DNA from 2 places in the Staphylococcus caprae genome. Region 1 is predicted to be linked to the other one. Evidence: predicted binding sites of a transcription regulator. Region 1 holds the regulator's gene; the other holds the start of a gene.
What was found. Region 1 encodes Rex, which represses fermentation and respiration genes when NADH is low (regulators of the CRP and FNR family bind a similar motif). Its sites were predicted from a motif close to TTGTGAAATATTTCACAA; they were not measured.

Region 1 (11,425 bases):
GTTATATATTTCAACCATTTCCATTTTCTTAGTTATTACTTTTTTCATATTATTTATTTTCACTAGAAACGAAGACTTAGATTTTCAAACTTTTAGACTTTATACATACCTTTATGTAGGTATTGTTTTAATAATACTTATAATTTTAATCATTATTTCTTATACTGTACTTCGTGAAATGAAATATAAGCGAAATCTTGAGGAAATTGAAACATATTATGAATATACTTTGCGAATCGAGAGCATTAATAATGAAATGCGTAAGTTCCGTCATGATTATGTGAACATTCTCTCTACTCTATCTGAGTTTATTCATGAAGATGATATGCCAGGGCTTAAGAGATATTTCAATGAACAAATCGTTCCATTAAAAGATAATATGAAGACGCGTTCAATTAAATTGAATGGAATAGAAAAATTGAAAGTTAGAGAAATTAAAGGGTTAATTACGACTAAAATTCTCCAGGCTCAAGAGAAAAAGATCCCAATCAGTATAGAAGTGCCTGACGAAATAGATAAAATCGACATGAATACAATCGAACTTAGTCGTATTACAGGTATTATTATTGATAATGCCATTGAGGCATCAGAGGCACTTGAAGATCCACTTATTCGAATTGCCTTTATTGATAACGAAGAATCTGTTACATTCATTGTGATGAATAAATGTAGCGATAATACCCCTAAAATTCATGAATTATTTGAAGAAGGCTTTTCTACGAAAGGTGATAACAGAGGTTTAGGTTTATCTACGCTTAAAGAACTGACTGATGAAAACGAAAATGTTTTATTAGATACCGTAATTGAAAATGGTTATTTTGTTCAAAAAGTAGAAATCATAAATACTAAGAACGAAGCATAAGGATGTGATAACAGATGAAGATATTCGTTTGCGAAGACGATCCGAGACAAAGAGAAAATATGGCATCAATTATCAAAAATTATATTATGATTGAAGAAAAACCGATGGAGTTAGCGCTCGCAACTGATGATCCTTATGAGGTTCTTGAACAATCTAAAGAAATGAATGATATTGGTTGTTATTTTTTAGATATTCAATTAGAAGCTGATATGAACGGCATCAAATTAGGTAGTGAAATCCGTAAACATGATCCTGTAGGTAATATTATCTTTGTTACAAGTCATAGTGAACTCACTTATTTAACTTTCGTTTATAAAGTGGCTGCTATGGATTTTATTTTCAAAGATGACCCTTCAGAGTTAAAGACAAGAATTATTGATTGTCTTGAAACGGCACATACACGCCTTAAATTGTTATCTAAAGAGAGTAATGTTGAAACAATTGAATTAAAACGTGGTAGTAATTCAGTTTATGTTCAATATGATGATATTATGTTCTTTGAATCATCTACAAAGTCGCACCGACTCATTGCGCATTTAGATAATCGCCAAATTGAGTTTTATGGTAATTTGAAAGAATTAGCGCAACTCGATGATCGCTTCTTTAGATGTCACAATAGTTTTGTGGTCAATCGACATAATATTGAATCCATTGATTCAAAAGAGCGTATGGTTTACTTCAAAAATGGCGAAAATTGTTTCGCATCCGTACGTAATGTCAAAAAAATCTAATACACACATAATGAAACCCAGCTTTCTCCTCCCTATTTGAGGTGAAAGCTGGGTTTCTTCATTGATATCGAATTATTTCTTTAATTCGTATTTCGTAAATTGTAAATAAACTTGTCCTGATTCTGTGGATGCTTTGATACCTGTCGCATTTTCACTTGGGAAAATTCTTGAAGTTAACACGCGTTCCCCATCATTACAGAATATTTCAATACTTGAAGTATCGACAAAGATGTGTAATTGATTGAGAGGTGTATCTAACCTAGTTGTGCGTGCTGTCCCGTCTACATTTGTTGGCAATAAACCACTATCAGAACGATCAAGCGTAATAGTATTTTCACGTTGATTATAAATAATAAGTGTAGATTCATTTCTTGAACTTCTTAATTCGAAATATACTTCTGTTGCATCATTTTCCAAAATATCAATAATCATTTCATATTGCTTTCCTTCATAAGGATGCAATTTGCGATTAAATTTATTTGCATAACCCAAAGCAGTTTCTTTATTCGTTCTTAAAGTTTCTAACGCCTTGAGTGGACGTTGCTTTAATTTACCATTTTCTATTGTGAGTTCTCGAGGAATTGTTAAACAATGCGCCCATCCTTCAGAATCAGTTGGATAATCAATGTCTGGTAGTCCCATCCAACCAATTAATATGCGTTTTCCATGTTTATCCACAAAAGTTTGCGGTGCATAGAAATCAAATCCTCTATCTAATTCTTGAAACGCTTGATGGTCAAATGTCATATTTTCAATAACTAAATTCCCTATCATATAACCTGATTGATAAATATTTCGATACTTTTCACCTTCCGCTTCAACCCCTTGTGGGCAGAAAAGTATAACATCATGACCGTCTAACTCGAAATAATCTGGACATTCCCACATATATCCGAATTGACTTAAATCTGTTTGAATCTCACCTAAGAATGTCCAATTCACAACATCTTCACTACGATATAAGACCAATCGACCTTGTTCATTATTGGTTTGGGCGCCTAATATCGCATATAGTTTACCGTCCTTTTCAAATACTTTAGGATCTCTGAAATGACTTGTGTAACCCTCTGGTTGTCCATGTATAACCGGCTTAGGAAATTTCTCTACAGTACCGTCCTCTTTAAGTCGGGCAATCATTTGACTAGATACACGGTTCCAATGATGGTCGCGATGATTACCAGTATACATATAATAGAGATGACCATTATATTCGAAGGCACTACCGCTATACACACCGTGACTGTCATATTTCGTATCCGGCTCTAGTATAGGCCCTTGAGATTCAAAGTGTACCAAATCATCACTGGTATAATTAAACCAATATTTAAGTCCATGTACTGCTCCTAATGGGAACCACTGATGTGATATGTAATAACGCCCATCATAATAGATAAGGCCGTTAGGATCATTTAGCAATCCTGTTTCAGGCTGAATATGATATGTCTGTCTGTATGGAGAAGCATCGACTCGTTTTTTTAGTTCCATAAACGTCTCTGTATCAACATCTTCTATACGTTGATAACGTGCTTCACGTGTCCATTCCGCCATGTTTTCACTCCTACTCTCAACTCATTTTGCTTTCTTCTTAACTTTAATATTTTAACATATGAGCTACGTATATAGATGTAGATTTTTAGTTTTAATCATGAGAATTTTATGGAAAATGAATCGACATTCAAAAATCTGGAAACGATACGTTTAAATACATCTACGCACTTAGCGATATCGGAAATATTTTTCATAAGAAAACTCACCTATCATGTATGTATTAACTCGAACATATTTCATCACATATATATCCTCTTTAAATAAGTGATAGTTCAAATGATACCGACATGATAAATGAGTAAGATTCACTTTCTATATGTTGGACTAGAATTTCATACGACGATTAAATTTATTTAATTCACCATAGAAGTAGGCTTTTTCACCATGAACAATTGCATCGAGTCCAGTTTTGTCTTCTTCTTCAGTCGTTGCTAATGGTGTAAATGACTTAATTATTCTAGCAATCATGTATGTAACAATTGCACTGAATACCACAGTGGCAAGCGCTGCTGCTAATTGTATTAAAATAACTTTGAAATCGCCTGTGTATATGAGACCATTTTCCACGGCATCATTTACCTTGTGAGACTGAAAGACACCTGTAAGTACTGCACCAAGCACACCACCAACGCCATGAATACCAAACGCGTCTAGCGCATCGTTATATTGTAATTTCACTTTAATTAAATTGATAACAACGTAGCATCCGATACCACCAATTACAGCGATAATGACTGCACTAAGATAATTGACATAACCTGCAGCTGGAGTAATGGCTACAAGCCCAGAAAGTGCACCAGATAAAAGGCCTAATAGACTTGTTGTCTTTTTCAAAGCATATTCTAAAATCAACCAGCCAAATGCACCGGCACTTGCAGCGATGACAGTATTGACAAACGATACCATCGCGATTTGATCAAATGTGAACGCACTGCCGACATTGAATCCGTACCAACCTAACCAAACTAAAATACCTCCAATTAGCGTAATGAGTAAATTATGAGGCGTATGCTTTTCTTGTTTCTTTCCTACCCCAATCATAATCCCTAAAATTAAACCAGACACACCTGAGGTAATATGTACAACTGTTCCACCAGCGTAATCGATGGCACCAAGTTTACTAATCCAGCCTCCACCCCATACCCAGTGTGCAACTGGACTATAAATAAATACTACCCATAAACCAACAAAAATAAGATAAGGGATAAATCTCATTTTTTCAGCTATAGAACCTGATAAAATCGAAACCGCGATAGTACAAAACATCATTTGGAATAACATGAAAAGTGCGAGAGGGACATGTGGACTAATAGTTTTAGAAATTGCAAAACCGACGTGATTTAAACCTAGAAATTTAAAACCACCAAGCCAGTCGTTACCTTGGTCAAAACTAATTGAAAAACCAATAATCATCCATGTGAATGTGACAATAACAATTGCTGCCATACTTTGCATAACTGTATTTAATGCATTCTTCGATTGGACAAGTCCTCCATAAAATAAACTAAGACCTGGAGTCATTAACCAAACTAATAATGTACATAAAAATAGGAAAATTGTATCATCCATATTCATTCTTACCACTTCCTTTATCAACATCATAATGAGTGATTGATGGAAGCGCAAAAATCGGTAAGGTAATATTACACGTGGCGTAAGTTTATTTAACATTCTAACTGATATAATTGTATTGAAACGATACAAAAAAGCTAGCGAAATCACACGATTCCGCTAGCCTCACTTCATATATAATTTAAGCTTTCTGAACAGTGATTGTCCATGAAGCATCATCTAATTGTTCATAATTCGTTACTGGGTAGCCATTTTCAGCCGCCCAATTAGGCAAAGCTTCAGTAGCTTGCGTACAGTCAAAGTCTATTTTTAATTCATCGCCTTGATTTAATTCTTGCATTTTCTTTTGTGCTTCTATAAGTGGGAATGGACATACCATACCTACTGTACCTAATTCATGTACCATAGAATAACCTCCTTATGTCGTTTGAGTACGTTGACTTACTGTATTATTTTGAGATTTATTATTTGTCGTTTGTTGCAACCTTTTCATAGGTTTAACGAAAATAAAGTAACTCATAAACCATACTCCAATAATCATTGATCCTAAGCCTATCCATCCTTGCCAACTCATTGTGGCAGTTTCTACAAGGCCATTACCGATTGAACAACCACCAGCTACAGATGCACCAAACCCCATCAGTATTCCACCGAAGGCACTATTACGAATGGTCTTTTTATCAGGAAGGCGCCATTTAAATTCTTTTGAACCTCTTGCGGCGATATAAGAACCTACAAAGATACCAAGTACTAAAAGTACGCCCCAATCGATAAATTTAGAATTACCTGAGACTAAATAGTTTATTAAATTAGCAGATGGCGTCGTAATCCCAAGTCCATAAGGGCGGCCTGTTGATTCGCTCATAGGCCATGCAAGTAGTGCGATTAAACCTACAGCAATACCTGCAACAAATGGATGGTATCTTCTTTCGAATAAATAATGTCGAATACCCGTATGCTTTTGTTTTAATTTAGGCACCATTACCTTAGGTTTACGTAAAGTTCTTACAACTAAAGTGATTGTAATCACTGTTAAAATTAAAACAAGTACCCAGTTCGGAATGCCTGTTGAATGACTTACACTCGCATTCACATTTGTAGGTCGATTGATTACATTCATCAACGGAAGTAATACACCCGTTTTTGTAATTGCAGAAGTCACTGCGTATAAGATGAGGGCAACCCAACTACCTATGAGTCCTTCACCAGCACGATACCACGTTCCAGTGGCACATCCACCTGCGAGTACTATACCTATGCCGAAGATAAACGAACCTATAATGGTTCCAACTACAGGAAATGTATGAGTCGGCACTTTAATAGCTCCAAAGCTTGTCAATATGAGTAGCCCTATACTCTGAACTGTGATTGCTACCAGTAAGGCATAGAACATTTTATTACTTTTTTGAACATACATATCTCTGAACCCGCCTGCGAGACAGAATCTTGTACGTTGCATTACAAATCCTAGTAACACACCCACGATGAGTCCACTAATTATCATCCAAGTCATTTAATCACCTATTTCCGATATAAATAATAAGGTATTATAATGGAAATATTCAAATTTTGCAAACTTATCATTTTTTGACTTTTAAAATTAGAGCTCATACAGATTAAATTACTTTGTTTTCAACAAACTTCAAAAATATATGCACTAAATCCCGAGGGAGAAATGCCAGTCGAAGACTACAGACGGAGACGGCACCCTAGGGAAGCATACGCATATAATTTGAATTACTAATTTTTCTCGGATTTTCAATGGTTTTTACTATATTTTTAGAAATTAATTTATTTTCAATACTGCATTGATTGCTTTTAAATCCTCTTTTGAAAAATGTCTAAACTTATACCATTCATGGTCATTGTAATATATGAATAACTTACCACCTAACAAACCTTTAGATTGCTTATATCGAACAACTTTGTCGGTATCAAACTGCAAGTCAAATGGTGTATGATCTTTGCCATAAGCTTTAAATATTATTGTATGATCATCTAATATTAATTTTCCTGGAACAGTTAACATTTGAGGTATATGTGCTTTATAACTACAATTTGCTTCAACTCTCATTTTTGCGCGCACCCCTTTATATGATTATGTATACTATATCATTTTTTTCATAACAAAAAAGCACCCTTTGACGGATGCTTATCAATGTATTAATTGCCATTACTGTAATTTTTCATAAAGAATAATAATGATTGTAGTTCAATACCTAAATCGATGTGATGAACTTGTACATGTTGTGGTGTCTTGATTCGACTTGGAGTGAAGTTAAGTATCCCTTTGACGCCCGCTTCTACAAGCTGATCAGTAACTTGTTGTGCTACATTTTCAGGCGTAGTTAAAATAACGACATCGATATCTTCAGCTGCTAATCTAGATTGAATCTCATTATTATGTTTAACTACAACTTTACCAACTTGTTCTCCAATTACATCTTCTTTAATATCAAACGCTTCAGTAATTGTCATTTCATCATGGATTGAGAAATTATACGTAAGTAATGCACGGCCTAAGTTACCTACGCCTACAATCGCAATTTTGATTTCGTCACTTTCACTAATCTCTGATTTAAAAAACTCAAGCATACTATCAACGTTATAACCATAACCCTTTTTACCCAATTCACCAAAATATGAAAAATCACGACGTATTGTTGCTGAATCTATTTGTAAAGCTTCACTTATTGCTTTGGAATTCACACGGTCAATACCCTTAGATTTTAATGTACTTACAAATCTATAGTACAAAGGTAAACGCTTTAATGTAGCACGAGGAATTTTAGTGTGTTCTGGCATATCATAGGTCCCCCTTAAAGTTTGAATGAAATATATTTATGTATTCAAACATTTTAACGTGCAAGTTGTAAGGCGTTTAAATATACAAATAATTGCCTACAATGAATACTTAAATATTATACATTATTGATTTTTAAAAATAAATATCCCAGTTTCATGTGATGCGGGAATGCTGTAAAATAAAGATAATTGAGTTAATTATAAGCTTAATCATAAGGTCTCTTTTGGCAAGCGAATTTTATTTTGGAGAATAATAAAGTTTAACAATTAAAAATTCGCACAAAATTAAAAAATTTGAAATCTTATTGTTTATGTATAGTCTATAACTATTTAATTGAATTAGAAAGGTGAGAATCGAATGATACTTTTACAACTTAATGACATCTCTAAATCGTTCGATGGTGAAGATATATTTACTGATGTAGACTTTGAAGTTAAAACTGGTGAGAGAATCGGTGTTGTAGGTAGAAATGGTGCTGGAAAGTCTACACTTATGAAGATTATCGCTGGCGTTGAAAGTTATGATAGTGGTCACATTTCTAAGATAAAGAATTTAAAATTAGGTTATCTTACCCAACAAATGACACTTAATTCAACGGCTACCGTTTTCGAAGAGATGTCAAAACCATTTGAACATATCAAAAATATGGAAAGTCTAATTAAGGAAGAAACTGATTGGCTTGCACAACATACACATGAATACGAATCAGAAACATATAAAGAACATATGGAACGTTATGAATCGCTTACGAATCGTTTTGAACAACTGGAAGGTTATCAATATGAAAGTAAAATTAAAACCGTACTTCATGGCTTAAACTTTACTGAGAATGATTTTGATAAACCTATTAATGATTTTAGTGGTGGTCAAAAAACACGCCTCTCGCTTGCACAAATGTTGTTAAACGAGCCTGACCTACTCTTACTTGATGAACCAACAAACCATTTAGATTTAGAAACTACAAAATGGTTAGAGGACTACTTAAAATATTTTAAAGGCGCCATCGTAATTATCAGTCATGATAGATATTTCTTAGATAAAATCGTCACTCAAATTTATGACGTCGCACTTGGAGATGTGAAACGTTATGTAGGTAATTATGAACAATTTATTGAACAACGCGATCAATATTATGAAAAGCGTATGCAAGAATACGAAAAACAACAAGAAGAAATTAAGCGTTTAGAAACATTCGTAGAGAAAAATATTACCCGCGCATCTACCAGTGGTATGGCAAAGAGTCGTCGCAAAACATTAGAAAAAATGGAACGCATAGATAAACCAATGATTGATGCAAGAAGTGCGAATATACAATTTGGTTTTGAAAGAAATACCGGAAATGATGTCATGCACATCAAAAATTTAAAAATTGGTTATGACGCTCCTATTACTGAACCCATTAATATTGAAGTTTCTAAAGGCGATCATATAGCTGTGATTGGTCCTAATGGTGTTGGAAAGACTACGCTAATTAAAACAATTGCCCAAAAACAAGACAATCTTGGCGGTAGCATCACCTTTGGTGCAAATCTTCAAATTGGTTATTATGATCAGAAACAAGCAGAATTTAAATCGAATAAAACAATTTTAGATTATGTATGGGATCAATATCCTACGATGAATGAAAAAGATGTACGAGCTGTTCTAGGTCGCTTCTTATTTGTTCAAGAAGATGTGAAGAAAATTATTAATGACTTATCCGGCGGCGAAAAAGCACGTTTGCAGTTAGCTTTATTAATGCTACAAAGAGATAATGTCTTAATTCTCGACGAACCGACCAACCACTTAGATATCGATTCTAAAGAAATGTTAGAACAAGCATTAAAACATTTTGAAGGAACTATAATCTTCGTCTCACATGATCGATATTTTATTAATCAACTTGCAAATAAAGTATTTGACCTCAATTATCAAGGTGGACAAATGTATCTCGGTGATTATCAATATTACATTGAAAAAACTGAAGAAGCTGCAGCATTAAAGGCTCAAAAAGAATTAAAAAATGATGCTGAAAATGTGAAGAATGATAGCACAACAAAGCCTTCATCATATATGAACCAAAAGCAACAAAAACGAGATCAAAGAAAAATAGAACGTCAAATTGAACAATGCGAAGCTAAAATTGAAGCGTTTGAAACACATATTTCTTATATTGAAGAACAATTGACGCAACCGGAAGTATTTAATGATCCTATTAAAGCTGCTGAATTAGCTGAAGAAAAAAATGAAACCGAACAAAAATTAGAACAAGTGATGTTTGAATGGGAAGAATTACAAGAAAAATTATAAATCACTAATATCATCGAAGGCACTGAGAAGTAGAATTTCTTACTTTTTAGTGTCTTTTAGTATGTTATTACACAAATATTATTCACACCGTTTATCGTGGATATGATGGCTATCCACAGAGTTATCCTAGTTATCCACAGGTAAATTCACACTTTTGCTCAAAATTATTCGAGTTATTCACCCCTATATCCACACTTTTTAACAGTGTTTATCCACAAGTTACGCACATTTTGTTGATAAGTACGCACGTTCCCTATTGACATTTTCATTTCAGTAAGAAGGTTTGAGTCTAAAATTTATTTATGGAATAATTTAAATATAAATACATAAGGGAGAATTCTATGACTAACAACTTAACTTTAGCACTCATCATTCTCATATTTATTTTACTTGTCGCAATCGTAAATATAGTTGTATCTATAATAGAAAGACGCAAACTTATCACTAAAATAAATACACTTTGGGATAATAAATCAAAATTAGAATCGTTTATACGTCCTAACTCACGATTTGACGCTCAATATCAAACGTATAAAGACGAATTTGAAAAGAAACATCCACTTATCGATGATAAAACTTGGTCCGATTTAAATTTGAGCGCATTATTTCATAAAATCAACTTTAATTTTACTGCTATAGGAGAAATGAAATTATATGCCACTTTAAGAGGTATGTTTAAAATAGAAAATCAATCACTCATACAACGCTACAATGATGATAAATCATTCCGTTTAAATGTATCTTACATACTTTCTAAAATAGGAAAAAATGTTTATCCGTTATTTCCAGACCAATTAAGTCCTATTTCTCGAAATAATTTATTAATGTTTTGTCCATTATTACCTATCGTTACTTTGCCGATAATGTTTTTATCACCTGGGTCAGGTCTGTTTTTATTCATCGGTGCTTTAATCTTAAATGTAACGTTATCGATGAATCTTAAGAAGACCTATGATCAAGACTTAAAGTCGATCTTCTATACTGCGAATGTCATCAAGCAATGTCTTGCATTGAGTAAATTAGAGGGCACACCTGAACTAGATGTTAATTTTAATCATTTTAAGACGTCTCGTAGGTTTAGTGGATTTCTAGCTAAGATAGAATCACCTGATTTTGTAACCAGTTCAATTCTCTTTGTAAAATTAATCTTTATGATTGATTACGTACTGTTTCATCTTATTCAACATAGTTATTTTAAACATCAGGATGAAGTTACGAAATGTTATGACTATATAAGTACGCTTGATAATCACTATTCTCTTGCCATGTATAGACGTACATTATCTTATTACTGTGAGCCAGATATAGATGAGTCAGTTGGTGGTGTGCATTTTCAAAATTTAATACATCCATTAATTGACGAAGATGTAGCGGTACCTAATGATTTAAATCTCGACAATCACATACTGCTCACTGGTTCCAATGCTTCAGGAAAATCAACATTTATGAAAGCCGTAGCGTTAAATATCATTATGTCGCAATCCCTTCGAACTGCAACAGCCGATACGTTTAAATGCAAACCTGGCTATGTTTACACTTCTATGGCCAATGCTGATGACGTATTGTCAGGCGATAGTTACTTTATGGCTGAATTGAAGTCCATCAGACGCCTATTTA
Region 2 (11,425 bases), 640 kb from region 1:
TAGTCATGTGAATCGCCCGTCGTTGTGCTTCTGCTGAACCTTCAGATGTCTGAATCGCATTACCGCCTAATGCGATGACAATTTTTTTATTCATAACTCATCGCTCCTTTATCTAGAATACATTAATCGCGCCGCTACATAGTCGAACTAGTCCCACAATTGCTAGAACTATGATGATTGCGAAGAAGATATAATCTACGCGTGTTAAACGTCTTCGGTTGTTTTTCTGAACGATTGAATAAACGATAAGCCCTGGAATATAAAGCAACATCGTTAATAATAAATAGTCAAATCCTGCTGCATAGACTAACCATATTGCGTAAACAGATGCGAGTATACCAATTGTCCATTGTTTTGGTGTCGCATGTTGTTTATGTTCAATTGTATATTTAACTTGATAAAATGCGCTAAACATGTACGGATAAAGAATGGCACTTGATGCTAGTGAAAATGCAAATTGGTACGCGCTATCAGTGAACAACATACTAATTAAGAAAATTTGAACTAATATGTTCGTGATTAATAACGCATTCACAGGTGCGCCGTTTTCATTTTCCTTAGCAAACCATTTAGGGAATAACCCATCTTTCGCAACGATAAATGGCAATTCACCAGCGAGTAATGTCCAACCTAACCAGGCACCTAATACTGAGATAATTAGGCCAATGTTAACAAGTGTTGAACCCCAGTCGCCGACAATGTATGAAAGTACGTGTGCCATAGATGGTGCTTCCAATTTAGAGATATGGTTCTGAATGATGACACCTTGGGCAAGTACAGTTAATAAGAAATATATGAGTAATACTGAAATTAATCCTATCACTGTAGCAGTACCTACATCTTTCTTACGTTTAGCACGACTTGAGAAGACGACAGCACCTTCTATTCCGATGAATACCCATACGGTTACAAGCATTGTACTTTTCACTTGAGACATTGTGTTTCCAAAGCTAAATGGTAACGCACCGTGTGCATTCATGCCGAAAAATCCTTCTTTGAAAGTATCAAAATTAAAGGCAACTAACATACAAATGACAACGAGTAGAATAGGTATTAACTTCGCAACGGTTACAATACTATTAATAAATGCTGCAGTTTCTACACCTTTCAGTATAAGGAAGTGGACCCCCCATAATAAAATTGAGGCAACAAGTATACTTGGGAATGTGTTACCACCTTTGAAAATTGGGAAGAAGTTCCCTACTGAAGACATCAATAGTGTTGCGTAAGCGACGTTGCCTAAAAATGCAGAGAACCAATATCCCCATGCACTGGCAAAACCTATAAAGTCACCAAATCCAGCTTGTGCATAACTATAAATACCACCATCGAGATCAGGACGTTCATTCGTTAGATTTTGGAATACAAAAGCTAATGAAATCATGCCTATAGCTGTAATAATCCATCCGATAATAATTGCAAGACCACCGGCTTGGCCACCCATATCAGACATGAGGTTGAATGCACCGCCACCAATCATTGATCCTATAACGAGACCTATCAATGATGATTGACTTAACTTATTTTCTCCTGATTCGCTCATATTCATTTCTCCTTTAGAAGTAGGGACACATAGATGTACGCTATTTAATTCATCGTTTCGTTGGGAGTGGTTTGGGAAATTAGCGTATATCTATCGTCCCTGTTATAGTAATTTGATTTAACCTAGCCTAATGTCGCAGCCATCACAGCTTTAATCGTATGCATACGATTCTCAGCTTGGTCAAATACTTTAGAGTGCTCACTTCTAAAGATTTCGTCTGTAACTTCCATTTCACTTAATCCATATTTCTCATATATATCTTGACCATATTGAGTTTGTGTATCATGGAATGCTGGTAAACAATGTAGGAAAATGGTATCGTCCTTACCAGTTAAATCGAACATAGCTTTGTTGACCTGATAGTCCTTCAACAAGTTAATACGTTCTTCAAATTCACTTTCTTCGCCCATTGAAACCCAGACATCTGTATAAATAACATCTGCGCCTTTAACCGCTTCATCAATTTTGTCAGTAACGAGAACAGAACCACCATACTTAGAAGCTCGGTCTTTGGCAATGTCGACATATGCTTCTTTAGGGCTTAAAGCTTTAGGTGTACAGATTCTCACGTTAACGCCAAGCATTGCGCCTGCCACCATTAATGAATGTGCCATATTATTACGTCCATCTCCAACGTAAGTTAAATTAATACCTTCAAGATGTCCGAAATTTTCTTTAATCGTCATAAAGTCTGCCAACATTTGAGTTGGGTGCCATTCATCAGTTAATCCGTTCCAAACTGGTACACCAGAGAATTCAGCAAGTTGTTCTACTGTCTCTTGTGAGAATCCTCTAAACTCTATACCATCAAACATCCTACCTAGCACTTTCGCAGTATCTTCTACGGATTCTTTTTTACCTAATTGAATATCATTTTTACCTAAAAATTCAGGATGTGCACCTAAATCGATAGATGCGACTGTGAATGCAGCACGCGTACGAGTTGACGTTTTCTCGAATAGTAATGCGATGTTTTTACCTTCTAAATAATGATGCTTTGTGCCTTGTTGTTTATACGTTTTTAACGTCATGGCAAAATCGATTAAACCTTCAAATTCTTCCTTGGTAAAATCACTTTCCTTAAGTAGTGATCTACCTTTTAAGTCGAATGGTTTCCGGATTTTCTCCATAATATACGCTCCTTTCATTTAATGAGTCGCTATAAAATTGATCATCGTCTTCAATAGGTGCAATGATATGTTTATTTATGCGCTTTCGAAAACGTTTACAATTACAATATAACTATACTATAAATCTTCTCTAAATAGTGGTTGGCTCATACATCTTGGGCCCCCACGTCCGCGAACAAGCTCGCTTCCAGGTATTTCAATTACTTTGATGCCGTGTTTTCTTAACAATTCATTAGATACATAGTTACGATCATATGTGACTACAACTCCAGGACGGATACACAATGTGTTAGAACCGTCATTCCATTGTTCACGCGCGCCATCAATGACATCGCCATTACCTGTAGGGATTAATTCGATATTGTCGACACCAAGCACCTCTTCTAACGTTTGTTTAAGATGACTTGAGTGTGAAATTTTGATATCATTTCCAGATTCATCGTATTCAATAACGAAGATATTCATATTACCTTCTGCTTTAAGAATCGCTGAGTGCGTAGTGAACTTATCATAGTCAATCATAGTACATACTGTATCTAAATGCATGAATGTACGACTTGTTGGAATTTCTATCGCTACGACTTTTTTGAAAGTTGATAATGGATCTTGGAAAATACGTCGTGCCAAACGTTCGATGGCTTGAGCTGACGTACGTTCTGAAATTCCGATTGCAAGGACATCTTTAGAAAGTACGAGTTCGTCTCCCCCTTCTATATTGAAAGGACAGTCACGGTCTAACCATACAGGTACATCTGCATCTTTAAAGCGAGGATGATATTTTAAAATATATGAAATGAAGATGGATTCTCGACGTCTTGCTCTCCAAAACATACGATTCACTGTCATGCCTCGTCCTACTGATGCTTGTGGGTCACGTGTGAAGTATAAGTTTGGCATTGGGTCTAAGTAGAATGGATATTTGTCATCCATGTACTCAACTAAGTGTGTAGATTCTAATTTAATTTCTTCTTTTCGCACACCAGCCATGACTTTGTTAATTAATTCTTGGTTTGACAATGTAGAGAATAATTTTTTAATTTCTTTTTCATGACCAAGAATTGTTTTACGAGATTCTGCTAGAACATCATTGATAAATTGTTCTCTAATATTTGAATCTTCAATGCTCTCTGCAGCTAATTGCTCTAAGTAAAGTACTTCTACTCCTTCATCTTGTAACACTTTGGCGAACCGGTCATGCTCTTGTTGCGCCACCTTTAAATAAGGAATATCGTCAAACAATAGTCCATCTAAATAGTCAGGAACTAAATTTTCCAACTCTTTACCAGGACGTTTAAGCAAAACGGTTTTAAGTTTACCAATTTCACTGTTTACTTGAATGGGTCCATTTGCCATATTCATTTCCTCCTTTTCTATAACTACAGCTTGAGTGTATAGCGAATTTGCGATGGTTTATGTGATTATATTCACAAGTTCGATGTGGAAAGTTTTGTACAATTTGGTTATTCAATACACTTATGTGTTTGAATATACATTTTTATACTGTTATTCCGTATGGAAAATGAATATTCAATTAATATGAAATAATGAATGTTTCGATAAAAAGTTTTTTATTCACTTAAATGAATAGTTAGTCATTATGTGAAGTCAATCTTTTTGTAAAACAAAAAACCTAGCAAACGTAATTAAAGCGTTTACCAGGTTTAAGATTTAAATTATTTAATTATGAAGTTTTATGAATAATTATGATTAAATATTTTGTAATACACGTACTCTGCCAGTGCCTTAGAATGTGTAAGTATCATAATTGTATCATTACCACTGATGGTACCTATGATTTCTTTAAGTTGTAATTGATCAATGTAATAATTGATGCTTTGTGCAAATCCTGGTGACGTCTTAATTAGTATATATGATTCTTTAATCACAGTGTTAATGATTTCTGTTTCGAGATAATCATCTAGTTTTATTTTGGCGTCAATTTGTGATTGATTATTAAGGATTTTGTATTCAAATTGTTTTGCATCGGCTGGGAGGCGGAAGATATTGAGTTCTCTAAGGTCTCTGGCGATGGTCGTCATGCTGTAGCGTATGCCGAAGTGATCATCGATATAATCGACGATATCTGCTTTTTTATAGATGTGATTTTGTTTAACAATCATGGTCACTAAATCTTGTCGTTTGCTTTTTTTCATTAATGATAAACTCCTCTTTACATCTAATTTAAATTGAGTTATATATTAAAAATTCTTTTTATTTAATAATAATTTATCATTCTATTGTTAAAAGATTATGAGAAAGTATGTAAAATTTTGTGACAAATTAGAAATTAGGATCTTCTATTGATTAACACCTTAAGCATCATTTCTTTTAATTTCTTTATAACATGTTCGTCTTAAGATAAAAAGTTGTGAAAGACACAATATATGAACGTGATTAGACCAACTTTCCAGGAGGGAAGGGTCACTACAGTCAGACAACCCGCAGTCTCCCCTTTAGAAATTAAAAAGCCCCCTGCTCTAATCAAGAGCAAGGAGCCAGTGAGGTCAACAATGTCTATATTGAGGCGAGTAGCATTGTAAGTGTTTAACATTAATTCTTGTTTATTAAGGCGTTTGATTTTCGTTCCGTTAATATGTCATATGCTTCTTGTTTAAGTTAAAACATTTGAAATTCTAATTGATTATACACCAACGTCTTCCCATGCTTTTTCAATTTCATTAGCTGTTTCTTCGTCATATAAGTCTAATGCGGATTGATGTAAGGCATCTTTGGCATCTTGGAAGTCTGAGTTAGAAGATAAGTAATCTGTAAGCGCTCTGTAGTAAATTTGTTGCGCTTTATCTTTACCAATACTGCGGATAGTATTGTAAGCTGCTTTATTTGGAATACCTGAGTTAGTGTGAACGCCACCATTATCTGAACTTGTATTTACATAGTCGTCCATGTGAGATGGTTGACCGTATTCTTCTGGATCAGACATACTTCTTAATGCATCTCCGTCACGGTCTGGTGTGTAAACATCTTCACCCATTAAGAAATCGTCATTATCTACAAAGTAACCGAAAACATCTGAGAAACTTTCATTTAATGCTCCTGATTGATCACGGTAAACTAGACCAGCAGTTTCTTGAGTCACTCCATGAGTGATTTCGTGAGCGACGATATCATTAGCACCTGAGAGTGGGATAAATGTACGTCCATCTCCATCACCATATATCATTTTATCGCCAATCCATGCGGCGTTATTTCTATTATCTGAGCCTTGGAAATTGTTAACATGTGCTAATGAAACAATTGGACTTCCTTTATCGTCATATGATTCACGACCGAAAGTATCTTTATAATAATCGTATACTTCTTTAGCGTGATAATTGGCATCGACGCCAGCACGTTGATTATCATCCGTGAAATTCTTGTCTCTGTCTTTTATTAAACTGTATTGACCGCTACCATCGCTATAATTATAAGCAGAAAGTTGTCCTTTATGTGTTAAATCCTGTAATGCAAAGCCACCATCGATACTGTTAATATTGATTTCCTTCGTGTCTCCAAGAACACCTTTACCCGTACCAGTTGTGGCCGCTTCATGAATCATGTTCATTTTATCAACAACTTTTCCTGTTTGCGCATCTACTTTTACATTCCAATGCGCAATTTTAGGCGATGTAGTAATAAGTTCGACGTTGTACACGTATTTATTCGTTTTGCCGTCGATTTCAACTTTGTTTTGTTTTACCACATCGTTTTTCATATTTTTCGCTTTGTCACGGTTGATGTTCGTTGCTTCAAAAGCTTTACTTAAGGCTTGTTCTTTGTTGATAGAGACTTTGTTTGTTGGTTTCACTTTTTTCGCATCAGTGTCACCATTAATTAATACGACTTTCCCTTTTGAGTTAGCATGAACTTTTACCTCTTTATCAGGGGCATAAGTATGACCAACTTTAGGTTGTAAGGTATAATGGGTAAAACCTTTGTTGTCTTTTTGGGTATCAGTAACAGCGTAATCTTTATAATGATTTTTGACATTTTGCGAATCTGGCAACGCTTTTAATGCTTTAGGTGCATCGGTTTGTTGCGTTACTTCCGCATTGATTTTCTGTGTCGCTGATCCCTTTTTCGCATTGGCATCCGTATTGACTAAGGGGCTTGCTACTGTAAGTGCTGCGATACTTGTAAGTGCAAATTTCGAAAAATTCTTCATCTCGTAACCTCCTTAAAAATTTTAAAAGCAACTTACAGTGTCATCGTAATTATATTTTTTTGAAAAGTAAATGAAATTTTCATTAATTTCACACAGTCTTCACTTATAAATTATTTGTATAAATAATTTGTTCATTATTCTCACCACTTATGTTAAAATTTTAACTTTGATGTATTAATATAAGTTATTTTTATTAATTAAGATGTAATAAAATTAATAATTAAATTATACTTGATATAGTTTAGCGTCAGACGATTGCGTTTAATCCATTGGGAATAAAGGTTTTTAAAAGCACAAAAAATCACCTAATCATTTATTAAGTGATTCTTTTATGCTAATTTTTTAAAATTTCTCCTTTAATTGGTTGTGTTGCATTTTCGAATTTAATTTTTAATGATTGTCCCTTTTCCAAATCTGGAGCATTAATAACTTGGAAATGTAAATGTGGTTCTGACGAATTTCCTGAATTCCCGCATTGTCCTACGACCTCTTGAGAATAAATAATATCTCCCTCACGTACAGTAATTGAATTTCTCTTTAGATGCGCTAAAACACTATATTCGTTGCGATCATGCTTAATCATAACGTAATTTCCGAAAGGCTCATTTTCATTGGTATTACCTGGTGTATTATCATTCACATGATTGACTACCCTGACAACTTCTCCATAAATCGGAGCGACTACATCCGCTCCAAAACTATAATAATTAGCGCAGAATTGTCCCCCATCAAACATCGTCTTTCCATTTACAAGTTTCACTAAATCATAAGCATAACGTTGCGTTTCATAATTATAGTGGTAATTAAATAATTCATTGTCTCCGCCCCAATATACCAGCCATTCATCTTTAATTGGCAAGTTATATGTAAGTTGAGTCCACTTATCTTTAAAATAATATAGAGGTTTTAATATAAGACTATGAATGACGTCATCCTCTATAAGCACAAAAACCCCATAATTTTGATATTCATCTAACCAAATCTTTTCACCACTAGATGCATTACCAATATCTACATACAATTTATGCTTTTTAGCAAATTTCATATAAAGGTTTAATGTCTCTTTTAACATCCGCTTACTGACAGATTTTTTCATACTCTTAGAGAATAGTTTGTAAATCTCATTATGCTTTTTATTCTCAATGAGATTGATAAGTCTATTCAAGTTCATTATAATCCCCTCCAGATGCCTCATGATTCATTAAATATATTCCCTAAATTTTATAGTTATCACACTTTTTAGCCTCTTGAAAATAGAAAAAATAGACCCTCACTGTTGAGAGTCTATCATTAAAAACTTATTTTTTAATTACTTTTTTGACTGTGCTCGTTTTTTCAAAACCAATAACTATGCGATCGATTTTACCTTTAGCAGCATCAAACCAAATCGTTGCGCCATTTTTACCTGGTTTAGCATAATAAATACCAGTCATATTATTTTTTCCATTACTTACTTTTTTAAGGTTCTTACCATAAGCAGCTTGAACATCTTTTAAAGATAATTTATTTTTTAAGGAAATATCTAAAATTGAAGCAGTTTTATCTTTTTTAGAATATTCGCGGAATAATTGATCGTATTTAGTCGTAGTTTTTGAAGATTTAGTAGGTGCTAATTTAATGCCATTAAACGTCACTTTACCTTTATTAAGGGCTGTGCGAAATTGTTTATCTAGTACAAATTTAGCATTGTAACCAGCATTACCGTTATAAGTATAATATGCAGTTTGTGTAGTTGCATTTGTAGTTTGGTGAGTTTGAGTTGCAGCATGTGCTTGAGTTGGTGTCGAAGTTGCACCAATACCAAGTAATGTACCGAAGGCTAAAGTGGAAGCAATTATTTTCTTTGTCTTTGTATTCATGGGAATAACCTCTCTTTCTAAAAACGCCGGCATGTCGCACGGTCTTATAGATTATACCCCTTATTCAGATGGCGTACAATTAATTTATATATACAAAAGAGAGTGCTTTTTTAGTTATTTAAAAATATTCGAGGAAAATTCATACCATAATAGTTTAATCGTATCGAATTTAGTTTGATAAGTGGTGGCTAAATTGTCCATGTTACCTTGATGTCTAATGTCTCTCGAGTGAATTGTCAGAGGTTTATTCACCTCACAAATTCAAACAACTCACTTTTACTCATAAATATAAATTTAATATTATACCTAATTGATTTATACTCACACTTAAAATGAAAATCACCTCACTGATTTTAGCGAGGTGATTGTTAAATCTCTTCTATATTTAAAATAACATTAAACTTCTTCAACGAATGAAGTTAAGAAGTCTACATAATAATCCACGAAATCTAAGTAGTTTTGTTTATCTACACATTCGTCTACTTGATGAGGACCTGTACCAGGCCCAAACATTAAGAATGGGAAGTTTTCATCTTTACCGCGTAATAGATTTGAAGCATCTGTAACCGCAACTGTTGGAGTAATAATGAGACCTTCTTCATTTGGGAAATGTTCTCTTGCTTTCTCATGGCCTAATTCTACTAAACGGTTTTTACCAGTTGTTACAACAGGTGCTAAATCAAGATAAATTTCTTGAGATAAACTTGAACCATTGTCATTGGCTTGCTTTAAATATTTATTAAATAATTCTTTAACTTTGTCATTATTATATTCTGGAATGGTACGTACGTTAAATTCTGCAGTAGCACTGTCAGGTACTGAGTTAACTTGTGAACCCCCATTAAAGATACTATTTGTCATTACTAGGCCTTCAATTAAATCTTTGGCTTGTTCTTTAGTAACATTTTCAGGTAATTGATCTGCTAACTTATTTACCATATTACTGTAATCTAAAGACTCGCCTTTAATAGATTTTGTTAATTCTGCATATTCTTTATCTATATTTTGGATAAATTCAAGAAGTGGTTTGATTGCATTTTCCCCTAAGAAAGGCATAGAACTGTGTGATGATCTGCCTTTAGAAGTAATACGGAAGTCCATTGAACCTTTATGCGCGTATACTAAGCTAGGATAAGAAGGTTCAGCAATAAGCAACGCATCTAAATCGTCGGCATAGCCTTTCTCATATAATTGAGCAGAACCAGCTTGTTCCATCTCCTCACCGACTGTTGCCATAAATTTAATTGTGCCTTTGTTTAACTGATTACTTTCTTTAATTTCGATTAATGCAATCGCTAATGCCGCTAATCCTGATTTCATATCGGCAGCACCACGACCATATAAGTTGCCATTATCTTCAGTTAATTGGAACGGGTCATATGTCCAATCGTCATGGTTCCCTTCAGCGACCACATCCATGTGACCTGAGATGCCAATCACTGGTTTGCCTGAACCAATTGTAGCGATGAGGTTGGCACGTCCTTCTGATACTTCGTCTAATTCAGATTCAATACCATATTTGTCGAACCATGTTTGTAAATATTTCGCTACTTCCAATTCATTATCGTTTACCGTTTTAATTGCGACAATATCTGATAGAATTTTAATTCTTTCTTCATTTGATAATGCACTCATCAATGAATACCACCTTTCCAAGACTCTATACCCTTTCTTTTTTAAAATTAATTTCCCCGTAGTGCAAATACTTTATCACAACGTTATTATTTACCCTCTCAACTGATTTGAGATAGATAGAAAGTTAAGAAATGTACGAGTCTATGTTAACCTTAAAGCATATACTGGCAAGGAGTCATTCTATATGTTCAAACCTCAACCCAAATTAATTATAGCAATTTTCAGCCTATTATTATTGAAAATATTCATAGTTATACCTATTTCGGAATTCTGCCATATTGAATGGCTATATTCTAATGGAATCGGTTGTAAAGTATTAGATTTACTAAGTTTAATTTTAATGGTCACTTGCATCGTGCGAGCTGTCAGAGGCCTTGAATAAAAAATGCCCGCCATTAAAATGACGGACACCTTAAAATATTACTATTTACTTGTTGTAAGTGGTACGTGACCAATAGACGCCTCGACCACATGGTTGTTATCTACAACAAACCATACTTCTAAACTTTTTTTAGTAGGCTTGTAATAGAATATGCCTCCATCTTTTTGCGTGCAATGTGATTTTTCTTTTAAATCTTTACCATACGCTTTTTTAATTTGAGCTAATGATAAATTTCCTTTGACTATAATTTGCATTTGATTAGCACTATGACCTGTTTTAGTTACACCTTTAAACGTTTGGTCATAAAGATTAACTTTCTTAGTCCCAGAAGTCTTTGCTAATTTAATCCCATTAAATTTCACATTATCAGACTTCACAGCGTTGATAAATTGTTGATTCAATAAAAATGATGCATCGCGTCCAACATAACCGCTGTAAGTATAATAATGTGACGTTGCTGCGTGAGCTGATCCATTTACTGGTGAGTCTGTAGAAACGCTTGCTCCCATTAATGCTCCCAAAGTAATAGTAGAAGCTAATAATAATTTAGTTGCTTTCTTCATGATAAGTTATCTCTTTTCTATAGTTTATATTTTTATTTTAACTCAATAATTACATATTAACCTATAACTATTTTCTCATTAGATGATTTCCCAATTATCCTAATGTTCCAATAGTAATATGTGTGACTTTATTGTTTTTAGTTGTGAATGC

Region 2: a site for Rex is predicted at 4,086-4,103, ahead of arcA (arginine deiminase). Genes of this name have one in related genera too.

The regions. Positions count from the first base shown of each region.
Region 1 covers NZ_AP018587.1:952,908-964,332, reverse strand. The annotation lists gene agrC (quorum-sensing sensor histidine kinase AgrC) at 1-862, shown strand, start outside; gene agrA (quorum-sensing response regulator AgrA) at 877-1,593, shown strand; gene JMUB898_RS04535 (sucrose-6-phosphate hydrolase) at 1,666-3,141, opposite strand; partial or broken gene JMUB898_RS12855 (LacI family DNA-binding transcriptional regulator) at 3,240-3,335, opposite strand; gene JMUB898_RS04530 (ammonium transporter) at 3,466-4,716, opposite strand; gene JMUB898_RS04525 (sulfurtransferase TusA family protein) at 4,895-5,119, opposite strand; gene JMUB898_RS04520 (YeeE/YedE family protein) at 5,132-6,226, opposite strand; gene JMUB898_RS04515 (hypothetical protein) at 6,500-6,787, opposite strand; gene JMUB898_RS04510 (redox-sensing transcriptional repressor Rex) at 6,877-7,518, opposite strand; gene JMUB898_RS04505 (ABC-F family ATP-binding cassette domain-containing protein) at 7,877-9,808, shown strand; gene JMUB898_RS04500 (MutS-related protein) at 10,150-11,425, shown strand, end outside.
Region 2 covers NZ_AP018587.1:310,870-322,294, reverse strand. The annotation lists gene arcC (carbamate kinase) at 1-94, opposite strand, end outside; gene arcD (arginine-ornithine antiporter) at 113-1,543, opposite strand; gene argF (ornithine carbamoyltransferase) at 1,666-2,673, opposite strand; gene arcA (arginine deiminase) at 2,791-4,026, opposite strand; gene JMUB898_RS01360 (arginine repressor) at 4,365-4,826, opposite strand; gene JMUB898_RS01355 (M4 family metallopeptidase) at 5,315-6,835, opposite strand; gene JMUB898_RS01350 (M23 family metallopeptidase) at 7,170-8,006, opposite strand; gene isaB (immunodominant staphylococcal antigen IsaB family protein) at 8,134-8,694, opposite strand; gene JMUB898_RS01340 (ArgE/DapE family deacylase) at 9,091-10,329, opposite strand; gene isaB (immunodominant staphylococcal antigen IsaB family protein) at 10,753-11,274, opposite strand; gene isaB (immunodominant staphylococcal antigen IsaB family protein) at 11,369-11,425, opposite strand, start outside.